One region of the Arthrobacter sp. UYEF20 genome, then DNA from elsewhere that is predicted to be linked to it. Evidence: riboswitches for the same ligand, from Rfam matches in the RefSeq annotation. Region 1 holds a riboswitch; each other region holds the start of a gene.
The links. Region 1 has a riboswitch for thiamine pyrophosphate ahead of ABIB26_RS16115 (FAD-dependent oxidoreductase). Riboswitches for the same ligand answer to the same signal wherever they lie in the genome.
Positions count from the first base shown of each region.

Region 2: linked by a shared signal. The riboswitch ahead of ABIB26_RS17625 (ECF transporter S component) and the one ahead of ABIB26_RS16115 (FAD-dependent oxidoreductase) in region 1 are both predicted to bind thiamine pyrophosphate.
Region 3: linked by a shared signal. The riboswitch ahead of thiC (phosphomethylpyrimidine synthase ThiC) and the one ahead of ABIB26_RS16115 (FAD-dependent oxidoreductase) in region 1 are both predicted to bind thiamine pyrophosphate.

Region 1 covers NZ_JBEPNP010000015.1:5,246-11,857, reverse strand. The annotation lists gene ABIB26_RS16130 (RNB domain-containing ribonuclease) at 332-1,840, opposite strand; gene ABIB26_RS16125 (ferritin-like fold-containing protein) at 1,882-2,553, shown strand; gene thiE (thiamine phosphate synthase) at 2,595-3,326, opposite strand; TPP riboswitch at 3,353-3,485, shown strand; gene ABIB26_RS16115 (FAD-dependent oxidoreductase) at 3,479-4,882, shown strand; gene thiS (sulfur carrier protein ThiS) at 4,879-5,115, shown strand; gene ABIB26_RS16105 (thiazole synthase) at 5,121-5,939, shown strand; gene ABIB26_RS16100 (4a-hydroxytetrahydrobiopterin dehydratase) at 5,989-6,612, shown strand, end outside.
Region 2 covers NZ_JBEPNP010000017.1:82,304-88,915, forward strand. The annotation lists gene ABIB26_RS17620 (ABC transporter ATP-binding protein) at 1-1,131, opposite strand, end outside; gene ABIB26_RS17625 (ECF transporter S component) at 1,131-1,763, opposite strand; TPP riboswitch at 1,831-1,975, opposite strand; gene ABIB26_RS17630 (DUF4235 domain-containing protein) at 2,160-2,423, shown strand; gene mnhG (monovalent cation/H(+) antiporter subunit G) at 2,765-3,193, opposite strand; gene ABIB26_RS17640 (MrpF/PhaF family protein) at 3,183-3,461, opposite strand; gene ABIB26_RS17645 (Na+/H+ antiporter subunit E) at 3,458-4,003, opposite strand; gene ABIB26_RS17650 (Na+/H+ antiporter subunit D) at 4,000-5,640, opposite strand; gene ABIB26_RS17655 (Na(+)/H(+) antiporter subunit C) at 5,637-6,254, opposite strand; gene ABIB26_RS17660 (Na+/H+ antiporter subunit A) at 6,251-6,612, opposite strand, start outside.
Region 3 covers NZ_JBEPNP010000022.1:20,968-27,579, reverse strand. The annotation lists gene ffh (signal recognition particle protein) at 1-546, shown strand, start outside; gene ABIB26_RS19600 (alpha/beta fold hydrolase) at 651-1,400, shown strand; gene thiC (phosphomethylpyrimidine synthase ThiC) at 1,483-3,282, opposite strand; TPP riboswitch at 3,278-3,385, opposite strand; partial or broken gene ABIB26_RS19590 (amidohydrolase family protein) at 3,414-4,018, shown strand; gene ABIB26_RS19585 (nuclear transport factor 2 family protein) at 4,256-5,011, shown strand; gene ABIB26_RS19580 (hypothetical protein) at 5,423-5,632, opposite strand; gene ABIB26_RS19575 (MoaF-related domain-containing protein) at 5,681-6,016, opposite strand; gene ABIB26_RS19570 (hypothetical protein) at 6,114-6,461, opposite strand; gene ABIB26_RS19565 (hypothetical protein) at 6,555-6,612, shown strand, end outside.

The DNA of each region.
Region 1 (6,612 bases):
TCCTTATTCATTTTGGGCTGCGCTGCTTGCTCAACGGGGCCGGCCGGGAGGCCGTTCCGGAGCACGCTCAGGCGCGCAAGCAAATCCAGTGGAAGCCGATCGCGGGCTATCTAAATGCTGGCACTGGGACCAGCGGGTCTATCTCAAGATCGCGTAGGGGCGGGCTTGTTGAATTCGAAAATCAATGAAATCAACGACCGGGCATCCATATCTACCCCTTCAGTCTAGCTGTACGCGGCCCGGAACCTCGACTGACCGCGCATTTGACCGTGCCGTTGACCGTGCCGGTGGCCGGCAGGGAGCGCGGAAAGCCTGCCGGAACAACGTGGGATCAGCCCACCAGTTCCAGCCGGACCTCCCGGCTGGCGATGTCGGCTGACAGGACCCTGACCCGTACCTGGGTGCCTGATTCCAGCTCGCCGGGGCACCGTGCCGTGACCGCCGGCTCGGCGATCTGGACGATCCCGGACGGCCCGTTGCCGTTGCCGTTCCCGTTCCCGTTTTTGCCGTTCCCCGGCTTGCCGTTGCTGCCGCCGTTGCCGTTCTTGGCGGGCCTGGAACCGGAGATGACGACGGCGTCGAACTCCTGGCCGATGCGGTTGCTCAGCAAGGCCGCCTCCACCGTGTCCAGGGACAAGCGCTCCAGTTTGGCGGCGAGCTGGTCCGAGGCCGCCATGATCGAGGGCAGCGAAGGCAGCGCCGCGCGGGCCCAGGCGGGAACGTCCGCGCCGTTGCTGAGCGCCTCGCAGATGACCAGCACGAATCGGTCGATCAGCCGGCGCAGCGGCGCGGTGGAATGCGCATAGGCGGCGCCGATGGCGGACTGGATGGCGGCGTCCGGAACGGTCCCGTCGAAAGGGGTGTAGCCGGCCCCGCGGAACAGCATGCCGGCCGAGTGCACGATCGCCAGCTGCTGCGGGTCCGTCGGGTCAAGGGTGCGCAGGTATTCGCCGTAGCTCATTTCGCCGTCCCAGGGCTTGCCTAGGGCGCGGGTCTGGCGGTGGAAGTGCGCCAGCGAGTTCTCGTCCGGTGCGGGCATGGTGCGCAGGATCCCGACCTTGCCTTCGAGCATGATCCCGGCCGCCGCCATGCCTGTCATGAGCGAAATCTGGGCGTTCCAGTCCTCCACCGGCAGGGGCGGGGCCGCGACGATCCGGTAGCCGCCGTCGGGCAGCTGCTCGATTTCCTGTTCCGGCATGTTCAGGCTGGCGCCGCCGCGGAGCCGTTCGAGCTCCACCCGCTTGATCCCGACTTCCTTGAGCAGCTGCAGCACGGGCGCCGCGGTGTCGGCGTCGAGCTCCGCCTGGACCCCCTGGTAATTGAGCTTGGCCCGGCTGCGGACCTGGGCCCGGCGCACCAGCACCGAGGAGACCTCGGCGGCGGCATCCAGCTCGAATTCCCAGACGAAGGCGGAGCACAGCTGGCCGGCGAGCAGGCTGCCGGCTTCCTCGCTGATGACCTCCGGATGCAGCGGGATGCGGCCGTCCGGGGTGTAGAAGGTCTGGCCGCGGCGGCGGGTCTCGGCGTCGAGCACCCCGCCGGGTATCACGAAGGAGGGGACGTCGGCGATGGCGTAGTACACCTTGTAGCCCGGACCGGCGCGGCCGATATGGAGGGCCTGGTCCAGGTCCGTGGAGGATTCCGGATCGATGGTCACGAACTCGATGTGGGTGAAATCCAGCTCCGGCAGTTCGTGCCCGGCCACGGCCTCCTTGGCCTCCCGTAGGACGTCCTCGGGGAAGGCGCCGGGCAGTTCCAGCGTGGTGCGCAGCGAGTTCAGCGCCAGAGCGAGTTGGCTGTTTTGCCGGTGGACGCTGGGGGTCAGGCGATGATGTGACACGAAAATCAGATTAGCCCGATTCCCGCGATTAGTCTTGGATCATGAGCACATCCCCGGCCGATCCGGCCCGCTACGACAGCTTTCTCAGGGATCTGCTCGGCGTGATGGCCTATGGCGAGCTTTCGGCGTTCGAACGGCTGTCCTCCGACGCCCGCTACTCGCCCACCCTGCACGACCGTGCGGTGCTGGGCAGGATTGCCGTGATCGAGTTCCAGCACTATGAACTGGTCAGTGCCAGGCTTGATGACATGGGCCTGGACCCGGAGGCCGCCATGCTGCCCTTCCAGCCCTCCGTGGACCACTTCCACGAACGCACCCGCCCGGCCGACTGGTTCGAATCGCTCATGAAGGCCTACGTGATCGACACCGTCACCGCCGATTTCTACCGGGCCGTGGCCCGCCATGTCGACGCCTCGACGCGCGATCTGGTCGAGCGGATCCAGGCCGATGAGGGGGCGACGGCGGTGCTCCGTGAGCGGCTCCAGACGGCTCTGGCCGACGACCCGCGGCTGGCGTCGCGGCTGGCCCTGTGGGCGAGGCGTCTGCTGGGGGAGGCCCTGACCCAGGCCCGGCGGGTCAGCTTCGAGCACGCGTTCCTCGGCGGCCTGATCGGCGCGGACGAGGAACGGTCCCGGGAGCTGGTCCGCGAACTGACCGCCGAACTTGCGGCCAACCACTCACACCGGATGCTGCAGCTGGGGCTCGCCGGGTAGCCCGCCTGCGCGGTCCCTGACCAAGGATCAGGTCTCCGCGCTCAGGACTCCGCGGCGTCGAGGGAGGCGAGCAGGGCGCGGGCGGCGTCGGCGGGATCGTCAGCCTCGGTGATGGCCCGGACCACCACGATCCGGCGTGCACCGGCCTCCACCACCTGCTCCACGTTCCCCAGGTCGATGCCGCCGATGGCGAACCAGGGCACCGTGCCGTCAGCCGTGCTGTCGGCCGTGCCGTCGGCCGTGCCGTTGGCCGTGCCGGGGGCTGCCGCCTCGGCCCGACGGATCGCCTCCGCGGCGTACCGCACCAGTTCAAGACCGACGGCGGCGCGGCCGGGCTTGGTGGGCGTGGCCCACACCGGCCCCACACAGAAGTAGTCCAGCCCGCTCCGGCCGGAGGCGGCCGCAATGGCGGCATCCACCTGATCCGGGCTGTGGCTGGAGAGTCCGATCACGGTGTCCTTGCCGAGGAAGCCCCGTGCGGCTGCAAGCGGAATGTCCTTCTGGCCGATGTGGAACACCGGCGCACCGGACACCGAGGCGAGGTCCGCGCGGTCATTAACCGCCCACAGCCGGCCGTGCCGGTGGGCTGCCTGATGCAGGACCTCGAGCAGTTCGAGTTCCTCCGCCGCCTCCAGGGACTTGTCGCGCAGCTGGATGATGTCGACTCCGCCGGCGAAGGCGGCATCCACGAAGGCCTCGAAGTCGCCGCGGTCCTTGCGGGCGTCGGTGCACAGGTACAGGCGGGCGGTGGTGTGGACGGCATCCTGGCTCATGCCCCCAGCCTAGTTCCTCTAAACTGGGGCCATACCGCGGGAGCCCGCCGCAGCCGTTCGCCACTGGCGTTCGACGCCGGAGGGCTGAGAGGGCGTCAGAGCCGACCGCTTGACCTGATCCGGTTAGTACCGGCGTAGGGAAGGAATCCTCCATGGGCACCCCAGGCAGTTATGACCCCACGAACTGTTACCCCGCTGACGACGCGCCTGATGACGTCACAGCGGGGGAATGTTACGACGTCGCCGTGATCGGCGGCGGGGTGGTGGGCCATGGCATCGCCTGGGCCGCCAGGCAGTCCGGCCGTTCCGTTGCCCTGATCGATGACGCCCCCGGCAGTGGCGCGAGCTGGGCAGCCGCCGGCATGCTCGCCCCCGTGAGTGAACTCCACTACCAGGAGGAGGGCCTGCTGGAGCTCATGCTCGAATCCTCACGGCTGTGGCCTGACTTTGCGGCGGGGCTGGAGCGAGACGACGGCGTCCCCGCGGACCGCGTGACCGCCGCCGGAACTGCCGCCGGAGCAGCCGCCGGGACGAACCGCGGACTAGCCGCCGGGACCGGATACCTCACGACGCCGACCCTGGTGGTCGGCGCCGACGCGGCCGACCGCCGGGCGCTCGCCGATCTCCGGACCGTGCAGCAGGCCTGCGGACTCGCGGTGCAGCCCTTGACGGTCCGCGAGGCACGCGGACGCGAACCACTGCTGAGCCCGGGCATCTCCTGCGCCTTCGACATCCCCGCCGACCACCAGGTGGATCCCCGCCGCCTGATCGCCCGGATCGCGGCCCTGCTGGCGGCGGACAGCCAATATTGCCTGGTTCCCCGGCGCGCCGCCGGACTTCGGTGGGAGGACGGGCGGGTCGGCGGGGTCAGCCTGGCCGGCGGCGGGAAGGTCCGGGCCCGGGAGACCATCGTGGCCAACGGGCTGGGCGCCGCGGCATTGGCGGGCCTGCCCGCGGGGCTGGACCTGCCGCTGCGGCCGGTCCACGGCGACATCCTCCGGCTCCGGGTCCCCGCGCATCTGAGGCCGCTCCTGGGCTCCACGGTGCGCGGCCTGGTCCGCGGCGTGCCGGTGTACATCGTCCCCCGGCAGGACGGCACAGTGGTGATCGGGGCGACCCAGCGCGAGGACACGCTCTCGGAGCCCGATGCGCCCGGCGCCGGTGCCGTCTCCGCAGGCGGCGTCTACCAGCTGCTGCGGGACGCCCAGCAGCTGGTCCCCGCCGTCGCCGAGCTGGAACTGCTGGAGGCCACCGCCCGGGCGCGGCCCGGAACACCGGACAACGCCCCGCTGCTGGGCCGCGTCACGGACCGGTCTCCGGGCCGCGACGGGGACGTCGGGGGACTCATCATCGCCACCGGCTTCTTCCGGCACGGCATCCTGCTGACCCCCGCGGCCGCGCGGATCTGCCGGCAGCTGCTGGACGGCACGGCAGACCCGCGCTGGGCCCGTTTCCGGCCCGACCGGTTCACCGCCGCCGCTCAACACCCCACCCCGCACCACACCCGTCCCCTTCCAGAACACAGCAATCCCGAACAAAGCAAGGAAACGCTATGAACATCAGCCTCAACGGCTCGGAGCACACCGTTCCCGACGGTGCCTCCGTCAGCACCCTGGTCAGCCAGGTCACCGGGCGGACGCTGGCCCCGAACGGCCAGTCCGCGGATGGACGGAAGCTCGGCGTCGCTGTGGCCCGCAACGCCGAGGTGGTGCCCCGCAGCCAGTGGCACGGCACCGCGCTGGCCGACGGTGACGACGTCGAGCTGGTCACGGCAGTACAGGGAGGATGAGCGCCATGGAAGCAACCACACGTTCAGCAGCCCCGGAAGCATCGCCGGGCACCGCCGATCCGTTCGTTATCGACGGCGTGCGGCTCGGTTCGCGGCTGATCTTGGGGACCGGCGGAGCGCCGAGCCTGGACGGCCTCGGGACGGCCCTCGTGGCGTCGGGCACGGAACTGACCACCGTCGCCATGCGCCGCTACTCGCCCACCGAGGCAGGCTCCTTGTTCCAGCTTCTCGTGGACCACGGCATCCGCGTGCTGCCCAACACCGCCGGCTGCTTCACCGCCAGGGACGCGGTGCTGACCGCCGAACTGGCCCGCGAGGCTCTCGAAACCGACTGGGTGAAGCTGGAAGTCATCGCCGACGAGCACACCCTGCTGCCGGACGCCGTGGAACTCGTCGACGCCACCGAGCAGCTCGTGGGACGCGGCTTCAAGGTCTTCGCCTACACCAACGACGACCCCGTCCTGGCCCTCCGGCTGGAGAACCTTGGCGCCACCGCCGTGATGCCGCTGGGCTCACCGATCGGGACCGGGCTCGGCATCCTCAACCCGCACAACATCGAGCTGATTGTCTCCCGGGCTTCGGTGCCGGTGGTCCTGGACGCCGGTATCGGCACCGCCTCGGACGCGGCCCTGGCCATGGAGCTCGGCTGCGATGCCGTGCTGCTGGCCACCGCGGTGACCCGGGCCCAGAATCCGGCGCTCATGGGGGAGGCCTTCAAGCATGCGGTCATGGCGGGTAGGCTGGCGAAAAAGGCGGGCAGAATCCCGCGCCGGGAGCACGCGCTCGCATCCTCCGCCATGGAAGGACGGGCCGAATTCCTCTAGGCCCAGCTTCGGGCCCGGACCCGCAAACCCAGCCAGCAAGGGAGCCGATATGGGAACCACCGACGACGTCCTCAGCCAGAGCCAGGTCGATGCCGCCCTGGCCGGACTGCCGGACTGGAGATACCGCCTCGGCGGGCTGGTGTCGGTCTTCAAGGCGCCGACGTCGGCCGCGGCGCTTGAGCTGGTCGCCGCCGTCGGCCTGGCCGCCGAACAGCAGGACCACCACCCGGATCTGGACTGGCGCTACAACCGGGTATTTGTCCGATACAGCTCCCACGACGCCGGCGGCCAGGTCACGCCGCGGGACACCGCGGCCGCGGCGGCGGCCAGCGAGGCGGCAGCCCGGCTCGGCGCCACCGCGGAGCCGGGCCTGCACCGGACCGTCGAGGTGGGCATCGATACCGAGGACCCGGCGGCGATTTCCGAGGTCTGGCGGGTGGCCCTTGGCTACCGCAGGGGCAGCTCCGGTGACCTGACGGACCCGTACGGGCGCGGCCCGGCACTCTGGTTCCAGGAGACGTCCACGCCCAACGCCAACCGCCTCCACCTCGATATCCACCGCAGCAAGGCCGAATCCGCGCCGGCGCTGGAGAAGACGGCAGCCACGGGGGCGTTAATGAACCATGACCACGCACCCGACTGGGTGGTGGTCACGGATGCGCAGGGAAACAGG
Region 2 (6,612 bases), on a different contig from region 1:
GCCGGACACCGGCGCCAGCAGGCCGGCCAGGGTCAGGGCGAACGTCGACTTGCCGGAGCCGTTGGGGCCGGTGATGGTCAGCGCCTCGCCGGCCCGGATCCGGGCTGTGAGGCCGGACTGCACCGGTACCGGGGCGATGGCCCTGAAGCCCCTGCGCAGACCGGATCGGCGGGGGTGTTCGCGGGAGACCGCCAGGTTGTCGGCCGCCATCAGGAGGGTCCCGGCGTCGGGCTGTCCGGGCAGGGATGCTTTTGCGGAGCCAGCGACCGGCAAGCCCGCGGCAGACGCTGCCCGCACCCGGGTCGGCGGCACGTAACCGGGCACCCAGACGCCCGCGGCGGTGAGCATGTCCCGCGCCTGCACCAGGACCTGGTCCGGCGGGCCGTCGATCAACACGGCCGTATCCGTGGCGGATCCCGGCTGCAGGACCACGATCCGGTCCACAAGGTCCTTCCAGACGGCCACCCGGTGCTCCACCACCACGAGCGTGGCGCCGGTCTTGTCCAGGCAGCGGCCCACGGCGTCGCGGACTTCCAGGACGCCGGCGGGGTCCAGGTTGGCGGTGGGTTCGTCGAGCAGGAGCAGCCCGGGCCGCATCGCCAGGATGCCGGCGAGCGCCAGCCGCTGCTTCTGGCCGCCGGAGAGGGCCGAGGTCGGGTGGTCCAGCGGCAGCCGGCCCAGCCCGACGTCGTCGAGCGCTTCCCGCACCCGCGCCCAGATCTCCGCCGGGGGCACGGACAGGTTTTCCGCCCCGAAGGCGACGTCGTCACCGAGACGGGAGAGCACCACCTGCGTCTCCGGGTCCTGCTGCACCAGCCCCGCCCGGCCGCGCCGGGCCCGCGGCGGGGCGCCGTCGATCAGCAGGCTGCCGGTCTCGTCGGAATCCTCTGCCGTGTTGTCGCCGAGGGCGTCGGCTGCGTTGTCGCCGAGGACCCCGGCCAGGGCGTGGAGCAGCGTCGATTTGCCGGCGCCGGAAGGCCCGAGCAGCAGCACCCGCTCCCCGGGCCTGATGTCCAGGTCCAGCCCGTTGACTGCGGGCCGCGGCCGGCCGGCGTGCCGCCAGCCCCAGCCGCGGGCCGTGACCGCGGCCGGGCGGACGCCGTCGGAAGATGTCGGGCAGTGTGCCGGCATCAGGAGAACACAGGCTCCGTGGCGGCCTTGCGCGAGGCGAACGAGCTCAGCACCCCGGTCTTGGCGAGACCCCGGGTGGCGAGCCAGGACAGGGCGCCGGCGATAATGGCGCCGGAGACGGACATGAAGATGATGTACGCGAGCTTGTCCCCGGCGGCATAGGCGATGTTCCAGCCCCATGGCGCGAAGGAGTCATTCAGGGCGCCGAACAGCCCGGCACCGGCACCGGCCAGCAGGGAAACCGGCAGGTTGAACTTCTTGTAGACGAACGCTGCGAACACGAGCTCGGCTCCGAGGCCCTGGAGCACGCCGGAGATCAGGACAGTGGTGCCGTATTGCGAGCCCATGATCAGCTCACCGGTGGCGGCCACCGTTTCGCAGAACAGTGCCGCCCCGGGCTTGCGGATGATGAGCATGCCCAGCACGGCGGGAATCATCCAGCCGCCGGCGTAGAGCCCGGTCAGCGGCGGGTAGAACGCGTTGACGGGTGCGGAAATGAGGTTGGCGCCCTGGGACCAGGCCCAGAAAATGACGCCGCCGGCCACCGCGATCAACGCGGCCACCACGATGTCCACCACACGCCAGTTGTAGCTGCGCCGGGTGAGGATCTGCTTCGCAGAAATGTCAGTCATGTCGTCCTCCTGAGGAACAGGAGGGGAGAGTGCGCCGGCCGGCCACGGCTTCCGCCGCCCTGCCGGGCACTCTGAGAACTCGACTCCCTTTCGCCGGTACTAACCGGATCAGGTTCGAGGGTCTGCGGCTGTCCGCACTCTCAGCGCCCACCGGTGGTTTTCCCTGGATTCCTCCAGCGATGCCCGACGGCGGCGCTCCCCTGTCGTATATAAAATCGCCCTTGTGGGCACTGTCCAGTTTACACCCGGCGGGACCGGCTTCCCGTGCCCAGCAGTCACATTCCGGGCCGGAGGGACCGGCGCCGCACGGCGCGGCCTGCGCGGCCGGGTCCCTCCGTCAGGGCCGGGACGCTAGGCTGGGGGAAGCCCTGTTCCCTCCCGCAAGGAGTCCGAAGAATGAACATCGTCATCAAACTGCTCGGCACCGGCATCAGCCTGCTCGCCGGGTTCGTCGGCACAAAGCTCGTCGACACCGTCTGGGAAAAGTCCACCGGCAACAAGCCGCCCAAGGGCCACGACGACGACATCCCCACCACGCTGCGCTCGGCCCTGACCTTCGCGCTGATCTCGGCCGCGGTCAGCGCCATCATCCAGGTCCTCGCCAACCGCGGCACCCAGCGCGCCATCACCCGTTTCGCCAAAACCCAGGACATCGTCTAGCGGTCATTTTCGTTAATTTTCGGGGGTTTGGAGGGCCAGGACCTCTTCGGGTCGGGAGGACATGCCCATCCGTCGCGCCCGGGTCCGGTCATAATCGGAATATGCCCATCCGCGGGTCCCGGCGCGGGGCATGATCCGTATCCCGGGGGCAAGTGCGGGTGGCTCCGCTGCGGGGATCGGCTACTCTCCGGGAGGACATGCCCATTCCTCGCGCCCGGGTCCGGACAGAATCGGAATATGTCCATCCGCCGACCCCGGCGCTGGGCATGTCCTTAAGCCCGGCCACCCCGCCGCCCGGACCTGAACCCGGGCGAACTAACGAAAATGCTTACTAGCACCGGTCACCGGCGGCCCCGACCGCCGCCGTCGTCAGCGGCCCCGCCGTCGTCCGAGAAACCGCTCTTGCCCGCGGCCTGCTGCACCACGGCCTCCAGCTCATCGGCACTGAGCAGCTCCGGATGGAGGTGCTTGGTGCGGTAACCGGCCCGGCCCACCATGTGGGCGGACACCGGCACGGTGAGCAGCTGGAAGATCCAGGCCACCACGAGCACCGGCCACACCCACCACGTGCGCATCTGCAGGCCCACCGCGCAGAGCAGCAGGAACAGCCCGAGCACCTGCGGCTTCGTGGCGGCGTGCATTCTGCTCATCAGATCGGGGAAGCGCAGCAGGCCCACGGCCGCGCCGAGAGACATCAGCGCGCCGACCACCATGAACACGGCAGAGACGGCGTCGATCACGGTATCGCCGGAGAACGTCTCAGGATTCACGGGCGTGCTCCCGCCGGTCGGCGACGAACCGGGCCACGGTCACCGAGCCGACGAACCCGATGATGGACACGGCGACCAGCAGCATGAGGTTGTTGAGGTGCCGGTTCACGGCCATGTCGATGCACAGCGCCGCCCCGAAGATGGCCAGCAGCACGTCGGCGGCGAGCACCCGGTCCAGCAGCGAAGGGCCCCTCGCGATCCGGATGATCGCCCCCGCGGCGGCCAGGGACAGCACCACCGAGGTTATGGTCAGGACGAGCTGCATCATGCGCTCACCTCCTGGTTGAGAGCGGACAGTTCGTCCTTGGTGCCCATGATCCGGATCAGCCCGGCCTCGGCGTCGCGGACGTCTTTGCGCAATCGTGCGGCATCGTCCGCGTTGCGGACGTTGATGCCGTGGATGTAGAGCGTGGACGTGGACCTGTCCACCTCCACCACGAGCGAGCCGGGGATCAGCGAGATCACGTGCCCGGTGGCGGTCACCAGCAGGTCCGAGTGGCTCCGCAGCGGGACGGCGACGACGGCGCTGATCACCTTGGGGCCCTTGGCCACGGCAAGGTAGAAGACCTGGAAGCTCGCTGCCACGACTTTGACCAGGATGATCAGGGCAAAGGGGACGGCGCGCAGGATGTTGAACCGGCCGCCGAGTTCCACCGGCGGCAGGTACAGCAGCCTGGCCACCACCACGGCGATGATGGCGCCGAAAAGCAGGTTGCCCGGACTGAAGTCCTGCCAGAGGGCGCCCCAGACAATCACGAGCCAGACCAGCAGCGGGAGTTCCTGCCGCAGTGAGATCCGCTTCCGGCTCATTTCGGCACGCCCTGCTGTGCGGGCTGCTGCGGGGGCTGCTGCTGTGCGTGCTGTGCCAGTGCCGGCACCGGCGCGTCCCCGCCGAGGACCGCCTGGATGTAGGCGGTGCGGTCCAGCATCTCCGCGGCGGACTGGTCCGCCACCTTGAACAGCGGCCCGGCGAAGACGGTCAGCGCGACGCCGAAGATCACCAGGCCCAGGGTGGAGCCCACCATGGTCCGCGGCAACAGGGTGACGTTGGGTTTGCCCGCGCGGTGCCCGGTGGCCGAGTCCTCCGGGGCGGCCAGGAGCACCGGGTCAGGGTGTTCGGCGTCCTCGGGCTTGCGCCAGAACGCGCGGTTCCAGACCCGCGCGACCGCCAGCAGGGTCAGCAGGCTGGTCAGCACTCCGCCGATTACCAGGGCGTAGGCCAGCGGGGTGCCCAGCTGCACGCCCGCCTGCAGGAGCCCCAGCTTGCCCAGGAAGCCCGAAAACGGGGGGATTCCAGCCAGGTTCATGGCGGGAACGAAGAACAGCACGGCCAGCACCGGGGAGAGCTTGGCCAGGCCGGCGACGCGGTCCATGGAGGAGCTCCCGCCCCGGCGCTCAATCAAGCCGGTCACCAGGAACAGGCTGGTCTGGATGGTGATGTGGTGGACCACGTAGAAGACTGCGGCGCCCAGGCCGGCCACCGAGGACATCGCCAGCCCGAACACCATGTAGCCGATGTGGCTCACCAGGGTGAAGGAGAGCAGTCGCTTGATGTCGCTCTGGGCCAGGGCGCCCAAAATTCCCACCACCATGGTCAGCAAGGCGGCGACCATCAGCGGGGAATTGAAGGTGTCCCCCGGGAAGAGCAGCGTCTCGGTGCGCACCATCGCGTACACGCCCACCTTGGTCAGCAGCCCGGCGAACACCGCCGTGACCGGGGCGGGGGCCGTCGGGTAGGAGTCCGGAAGCCAGAAGGACAACGGGAACACCGCGGCCTTGATCCCGAACGCAACTAACAGCATGACGTGCAGCAGGTTCCGCGTGCCCTGGTCCACGTCGGCGAGCTTGATGGCGAGGTCGGCCATGTTGATGGTTCCGGTGGCGCCGTAGATCATGGCGATCGCGATCAGGAAGAGCACCGAGGAAACCACCGAGACCACCACGTAGGTCACGCCGGCCCGGATCCGCGGCCCCGTCCCGCCCAGCGTCATCAGCACATAACTGGCGGTCAGGAGGATCTCGAAGCCCACATACAGATTGAACAGATCCCCGGACAGGAAGGCGTTGGAGACCCCGGCAACCAGGATCAGGTAGGTCGGGTGGAAGATCGAGACGGGGGCGTCCTGGTCGCCGTCGGCCATGCCCTGACCGGTGGCGTAGACCAGCACGGCGAGGCTCACGGCGGAGGAGACCACCAGCATCAGCGAGGAGAACTGGTCCACCACCAATACGATGCCCCAGGGCGGCAGCCAGCCACCGATCTTCACCGCCGCGGTGCCGCCCTCCCAGACGGACGCAAGCAGCAGGCATTCGAGCAGCAGCGTCAGGGACAGCAGCGTGATGCTGACGGCCCGCTGGGCCCGGGAGTGCCGGATCAGCAGGAAGGTCAGGGCGGCGCCGAGGATGGGAAGTACGACGGCGAGCGGAGCGAAACTGGCGATGTTCACTTATCCCCTCCTTCCGGGCCTGGTGGGGTTACGTTGCGCGAGCCGGGCTGCTCTTCGGCGGCGGCGTCCTCGGCGTTGAGCTTGCGGTCGGCCACCTGGACGGTGGCGGCGCCGGGGGCGTTGCTTCCGGCGGTGTTGTTTCCGGGGGTGTTGCTTTCGGGGGTGTTGGAGATCCCGCCACCGTCCGAACCGATCATGGTGAGCGGGAATTCGGAGGTCTCTGCCGGGATCACGGAGTCGTCCTCGGCGTCGAAGCTGGGCGTCTCGGCGACGCGGCGGTCCTCGGCGTCGTCCTGGATTTCGTCCTGGCGGGCCAGCACCCAGGTGCGGTAGATGATGCCGAGCATGAACGCCGTGACCGCGAAGGAGATCACGATCGAGGTCAGGATCAGCGCCTGCGGCAGCGGGTCGTTGTAGTCCCGCGCCCCGGTGTCCTTGCTGAACAACGGCGCCAGCCCGGCGTAACCGCCGGTGGCGAGGAGGAGCAGGTTGGTGGCGTTCGCCAGCAGCATGAGGCCCAGGAGCACCCGGGTGAGGCTGCGTTCCAGGATCAGGTAGATGCCGCAGGCGTACAGCGCTCCCATGACCGTCAGCAGGGTCACGTTGACACTCATGCTTTCCCCCTGGCGGTGGCTTCGGCGGCCGCTTGGTCCGGGGCCCCGCCGGCTTCCTGGTCTTCGGACGGTTCCCCCGGATGCTCTTCGAAGTGCTCGTCGAAGTGCTCGTCGATTTCCGCGCCGAGGCTGCGCAGCACGTCCAGCGTCAGGCCCACGACCACAATGTAGACACCGATATCGAACAGGGTGGACGTGACGAACTTGATGTTCCCGAAAACCGGCAGCCAGAATTCGATGATGGCGCTCTGGAACACCTCGCCGCCAAGCAGCAGGGGTGCCATGCCAGAGGCAGCGGCGGTGGCGAGTCCGATCCCCAGCAGGGCACCGGCGCTGACGGGGGTCGCCTCGCGGAGCT
Region 3 (6,612 bases), on a different contig from region 1:
CAGATCCGCAACATGGGCTCCATGAAGAAAATGCTCATGATGATGCCCGGCGCGCAGAACATCCGGCAGCAGCTGGAGCAGTTCGATGAACGGGAAATCGACCGCGTCGAGGCGATCGTCCGCTCCATGACCCCGCACGAGCGGGTTGCGCCGAAGATCATCAACGGCTCCCGCCGCGCCCGTATTGCCCGTGGTTCCGGTGTGCATGTCTCCGAGGTGAACGGCCTGCTGGAACGCTTTGCCCAGGCGCAGAAGATGATGAAGAAGATGGCTGCAGGCGGCGGCATGCCTGGAATGCCCGGCATGCCGGGCATGGGCGGCGGAGGAGGTGCCCGCAAGAGTGCCAAGAACGCGCCCAAGAAGAAGGCCCGCTCCGGGAACCCGGCCAAGGCAGCACAGGAACTCAAGGACGCCGAGGCCCGGCGTGCCGCGGGACCGAAGCCGCTGCCCACCGGGGCATCCTTCGGCGGCCAAGGTGAGGATTTCGATCCCTCCCAGCTGAACCTGCCCAAGGGCTTCGATAAGTTCCTCGGCGGCAGCAAGTAGCGGCACTAAAGTAACGGCATTAGGGTAACGGAGCCGGCGAACCAGGCGCCGTGCCCGCTATGTCGCCGGGGCTGATTGCCGGGCCGGTGCCATAGGGTTGGATCATGTTCAAGCAGCGCGTAGTTTTCGTCCACGGGGCGGGCAGCTTCGGCGCCGCGGCGTGGCCGAAACAGCACGGGATGGCGCTGGACTACGACGCGCTGTTCCTGCGCCGGCACGGCTTCGACGCCGTCGCGGAACCGCTTGAAACGGACTTCGCCGCGGATGCCGCGATCGTGCTGCGTGCCCTGGCCGACGACGGCCGCGGCGAGTCGGGCGGCCACGTCGTGGCGCATTCGCAGGGCGCCATAGCGGCGATGATGGCCGCCGTCGAGCGCCCCGACCTGGTGCAGTCCCTGGCCCTGGTTGAACCGGCCTGCCTCTCGCTGACGGCGGAACTGCCCGCGACGGCGGCGTACCGGGCCCTGATGCAGCCGCTCTTCGATGTGCGGCACCACCTCAGCGATGACGATTTCCGGCGCGAGTTCATCCGCCGGGCGTTCGCCGCCCACAGCCCCGGCGCCGGAACGGCCGAAGTCCCGGGGCCCGAAGAGCAGCGTGAAGCCCGCAGGCTGCGGCTGCAGGCACCGCCCTGGGAAGCCCCGCTGCAGATCGTCCCGGGCGTACCCACCCTGGTCCTGACCGGTGGCTGGGAGCCGCTCTACGAGGAAATCGCCGGCTACCTGCGCGAGACCGGCGCCCTGCACCGCATTGCGGCGGGCGGGCACCGGCCCCAGGATTCAGCTGAGGGTGACCGGGTCATCCGGGCGTTCATCGCCGACGTCGGCCGGAGCCAGCACGCCCACGCCTCCTAAGTGGCTGGCCCAACTGGGTCGCAGTTAATGTCGTTATGGGCGCCCAAAACGACGTTAACTGCGACCTAGTTGGGCGGGTCCGCTAGGCCTGGGCCGGAAGCTGCGGCTCCGGCAGGTAGACCTTGCCGCCCGAGGCGAGGAACTCGTTGCTCTTCGCACGCATTCCCGCCGCCATGTCGGCGAGTGCGGCCTGCGAGTCCGCGGAGCCGTATTCGTCCCGGATGTCCTGGCTGATGCGCATGGAGCAGAACTTGGGCCCGCACATCGAGCAGAAGTGGGCCGTCTTGGCCGGCTCCGCGGGGAGCGTCTCATCGTGGAAGGCCTCGGCCGTGACCGGGTCCAGCGACAGCGCGAACTGGTCCCGCCAGCGGAATTCGAAGCGGGCCTTGGACAGGGCATCGTCGCGTTCGTGCGCACCGGGGTGGCCCTTGGCGAGGTCGGCGGCATGGGCGGCGATCTTGTAGGTGATCACGCCGGTCTTCACATCGTCCTTGTTGGGCAGTCCGAGGTGTTCCTTGGGCGTGACATAGCAGAGCATCGCGGTGCCGTAGCGGGCAATCTCCGTGGCGCCGATCGCCGAGGTGATGTGGTCATAGCCGGGCGCAATATCCGTGACCAGCGGCCCCAGCGTGTAGAACGGGGCGCCGTCGCACAGCTCCTGCTGGCGTTCCACATTTTCACGGACCAGGTGGAAGGGGATGTGCCCCGGGCCTTCGACCATGACCTGCACGTCGTATGTCCACGCCCGCTTGGTAAGTTCGGCCAGGGTGTCCAGTTCGGCGAACTGGGCGGCGTCGTTGGCGTCCGCCGTCGACCCTGGCCGCAGACCGTCACCGAGGGAGAACGCGACGTCGTACTTGGCGAAAATTTCGCACAGCTCGTCAAAGTGCGTATACAGGAAGTTTTCCTCGTGGTGGGCCAGGCACCAGCCTGCCATGATCGCTCCGCCGCGGGACACGATCCCGGTGACCCGGTTGGCGGTCAACGGCACATAGCGCAGCAGCACACCTGCGTGGACGGTCATGTAGTCCACGCCTTGCTCACATTGCTCGATCACCGTGTCCCGGTAGATCTCCCAGGTCAGGTCATTGGCCTCGCCGTTGACCTTCTCCAGCGCCTGGTAGATCGGCACCGTCCCGATCGGGACGGGGGAGTTGCGGATGATCCATTCACGGGTGGTGTGGATGTCATCCCCGGTGGAAAGGTCCATCACCGTGTCCGCGCCCCACTGGGCGGCCCACTGCAGCTTGTCCACTTCCTCGGCGATGGAGCTGGTGACCGCCGAGTTGCCGATGTTGGCGTTGATCTTCACGAGGAAGGCCTTGCCGATGATCATGGGCTCGGATTCGGGGTGGTTGATGCTGTTGGGAATGATGGCGCGGCCGGCCGCCACCTCGCTGCGGACCAGCTCCACGTCGCAGTTCTCCCGAGCGGCCACGAACCGCATCTCCGGAGTGATGACGCCCTGGCGGGCGTAGTGCATCTGGGTGACCGTCTTGCCGTCGACGGCGCGGCGGGGCACCGGCTGTGCACCCTTCCATTCAGCCGACGCGGCGCCCCTGCGCACCGCCGACTTACCGTCGTCGAGCAGGTTCCGTTCCCGGCCGCCGTAGGGCTCGGTATCGCCCCGGGATTCTATCCATTCGGACCGGAACGGCTCCAAGCCGACCACTGGATCGCTTCCGGGGCCGGCCGTCCGGTATATCGTGAACGGCGGATTCTTCACCCCGCCGGGGGAATCCTCCAGGGCAATTTCGGTCACCGGAACGCGGATGCCGTGTTCCTCGTCCGTGGTGAAAGCCAAAGAATGGGACTTCAGTGACTGTGTTTCCTGGGAAGTCTCATTTTGGGCAGGGATCAACTGTGTTTCTTGCGTATTCACGGGAATACTCACTTCCTTCGCCGGCATTACCCGGACAGGTTCAACGGTCGCAGGCTGCATCAGCCCGATCTCAGCCCCTGCAAGGGCACCCGTGTGGTCGTAGACGAAGCTACCACACGGGTGGGCCGGGACTGGACGGGTGGGTCATCCCCGGGCTGGTCGACGCGCACTGCCACATCGGTCTCGGCCCCGGCGGGGTTGTGGCGGAACAGGTGGCGGAGGCGCAGGCCATCACCGACCGAGACGCCGGCACCCTGCTGGTGCGCGATGCCGGCGCCGTGCACGACACCCGCTGGCTGCAGCGGCGTGCCGACGTGCCACACATCATCCGGTCCGGCCGGCACATCGCGAGAACCCGGCGCTACCTGCACGGCTTCGCCGTCGAAGTGGAGCCGGAGGGTCTGGTGGAGGCCGTACGCAAGCAGGCCCGCGCCGGCGACGGCTGGGTCAAGGTCGTGGGGGACTGGATTGACCGCGACGCCGGCGACCTCGCCCCGGGAGCTCAAGGACGCCGTGCAGGCCGCCCATGATGAAGGCGCCCGGGTCACGGCGCACTGCTTCGCCGAGGACACGCTGGATGACATGCTCGACGCCGGGATCGACTGCATCGAAAACGGCACCGGCCTGCCCCCCGCGGCACCTGCCTCGTTTCGTCGAACAAGGCGTGCCGATCGTCCCCACCCTCATCAACATCGCGACGTTCCCGGCCCTCGCGGCGCCGGCGGACACAAAGTTTGCGGGGAGACCCTGCCGCTGTGCCGGCTGCGCTACGCCGGATACGCCAACGCCTGGGGCTTCGCGATCTACCGCGCCAGTCACGGACGACTACCAGGACAACTACCTGCCCATAGGGCTGGCCGGCGGCACCGCCGAAGAAGCCCTCGACACCGCCTGCGGCCTCTACCCCAACGACCCCGCCGCCTGGACCTGAACCCCCGACGAATTAACGAAAATGAGGACTAGGAGCACTCCCATGACCAGCAAGGCCATCGTCATCGCGGCAACCACCGCGCTCTTCATCAACAGGGACCTTACGGCGATCGACACCTACTTCGATCCCAGCTACGTACAGCACTCCACCCTGGTTGCCGGCGGCATCGAGGGGCTGCGGGCACTCGCATCGAATCTGCCGACGGACTTCGCCTACACCCCTGTACGGGCATACGCGGAAGGTGACCTCGTTGTCACCCAGGGTCTCTACGCCGGCTTCGGGCCCGCGGAATTGGTCGGCTTCGACGTGTGGCGTGTCGAGAACGACCGCATCGTGGAGCACTGGGACTCTCTCGTCCCCGTCGCCGAGGAAACCGTCAGCGGCCGCACCCAGACCGATGGCCCGGTGGCCGCCACCGACCTCGACAAGACCGCGCAGAACAAGGCCCTCGTCCTCGACTGGGTCGAGAAGGTCCTCGTTGGCGCCGACTACAGCCTGTTGACCGACTATGTCACGACCGGGCTCTACGCCCAGCACAATGTCGAGGCGGCCGACAATCTTGACGGATTCGGGGCGGCGGCAGCCGCCTGGGGCGCGGACGGCAAGCTCCTGGCCTACAAAGCGGTGCACCAGGTCGTCGCCGAGGGAGACTTCGTCTTCACCCGCGCCGAAGGTGAATTCGGCGTCCCGGTCATCTACAACGACCTGTGGCGCATCGAGAACGGCAAGATCGTCGAACACTGGGACGCCATCGCCCCGGTTCCGGCCGAACTTCCACACACCAACGGCATCTTCTAGGACACGCCGGAGGGCGGCGCAAGACCGGCCGCCCCCGCTCGTCGAACCTGCATCACCCTTACTTCAGCAATTCGATGGGACCTGTCCGCGAACGACTGTTCGTGAGACTAGCCCGGGCAGTCGGCGGGGCGCTCCTGCCCGGTTGCTTGCCGCCGGACCGCCTGCCTGCCGTGGCGAACCCCGGATTCCCGCGGGCGGTTTGCGCGTGGCGCCGAAGCAACTGGGGAGGAACGTCACGGCAGGGGTGCGTGGGGCGTTTCCGGTGGCCGGCGCCGGGCTACTTCCCGGGAGGACCGCCTAGTCCTCGCGCCCGGGACCGGGCAGGACCGGAATATGTCGCCCGCCGACCCCGGCGCGCGGCATGCCCTTGAGTCCGGCCACCCCGCTGCCTGGACCTGAACCCCCGGCGAACTAACGAAAATGCCTACTAGCCGGAAGAAGCGTCATTTTCAGGGCGATCCGGTCCGCGTCCGCCGTCGTCGTGACCGGCCGCAGACCCTCGTCGACCTCGGCCCGGCTCACCCAGGTCCGCAGCGCCTCGGAGCTCACCCCGAGCTGCTCTCCGATCCGGCGGTACGCGCCGGTCCTGGTCGCAGGGTCTTTCCTTGCATCAATGGCCATCCGCGTTGCGCGCTCACGCAGTTCGGCAACGCGCGGCCTGTGGACGGCTCAGTGATCATGGACCGGGATGATTCGCCCCTTAAGGTTCCAGAAGCTGCGGGAGGCCAGGTCGGTGATGTTGGTGTAAGCGGTCAGGTTTTCGTAGTCCTGGACGTGGGTGACGGTGTTGCCGGTGTCTTCCTCGACCCAGGTGACCAAATACAGGTCGGGGCGGAGTTGCGTGCGGGTGATATCGAATTTATTGAGTGTCCCGGCCGGGTAGCTGGCGTCGGCGACGACGGTGACTTCGAGTTTGTCCTCGGCAACGAAATTCAGTTCGTATTTGGCGTTGTCGCCGAAATCGAAAACGAACTTTCGCCCGGTTATCTGAGTCTTCTCTGTCATGGCCCAGCCTTCTGTGGATAAATGGGTGGAAGCGGTGTGGAGCCGAATGACCACTGCGCCCGGTCCCGGCTTCGGCTTCCGCGTGATGGGCGCGGGTCTACGCCCAGATGTACTCTTCGGCGATGGCTCCGTCACGCCACTTCGCGACCGTCACCATGCGGCTTCCATCCTCGAACTCGCCGATGACACAGGTCCACTCACCGGATCCGAACGCGATCGGGTGGGAGGTGATCGTGGGCGGCGTGCCCCCGGCGGAATCGACGTAAGCCTTCATCGCGTCAATGTGCTGCCCGACCCCACGCGTGGGGTCCTGGCCTTTCCAGTCCACGAGAACGTCATCAGTGTGGTGATGGGCAAAGGCGCCGTTCCAGTCGGCCTTGTTCCAACCGTCGAAGTCGAGATCGTCCATTCCCTTGAGATTGCGGTCAACCTGCTCGTCCTGCATGGTTCCTCCTTCTCCAAGAGCGCCGACCTCGGTCTCCGGCCGCGCTGCCGTGCCAACCTTGAATCTGACTCGCCCAGCGTAGATGAGCGGTCAATGACGTACAAGGTTCTGCCCAGGGCGATCAGCGAAGGTGCCAGCGCCGATGTCCTGG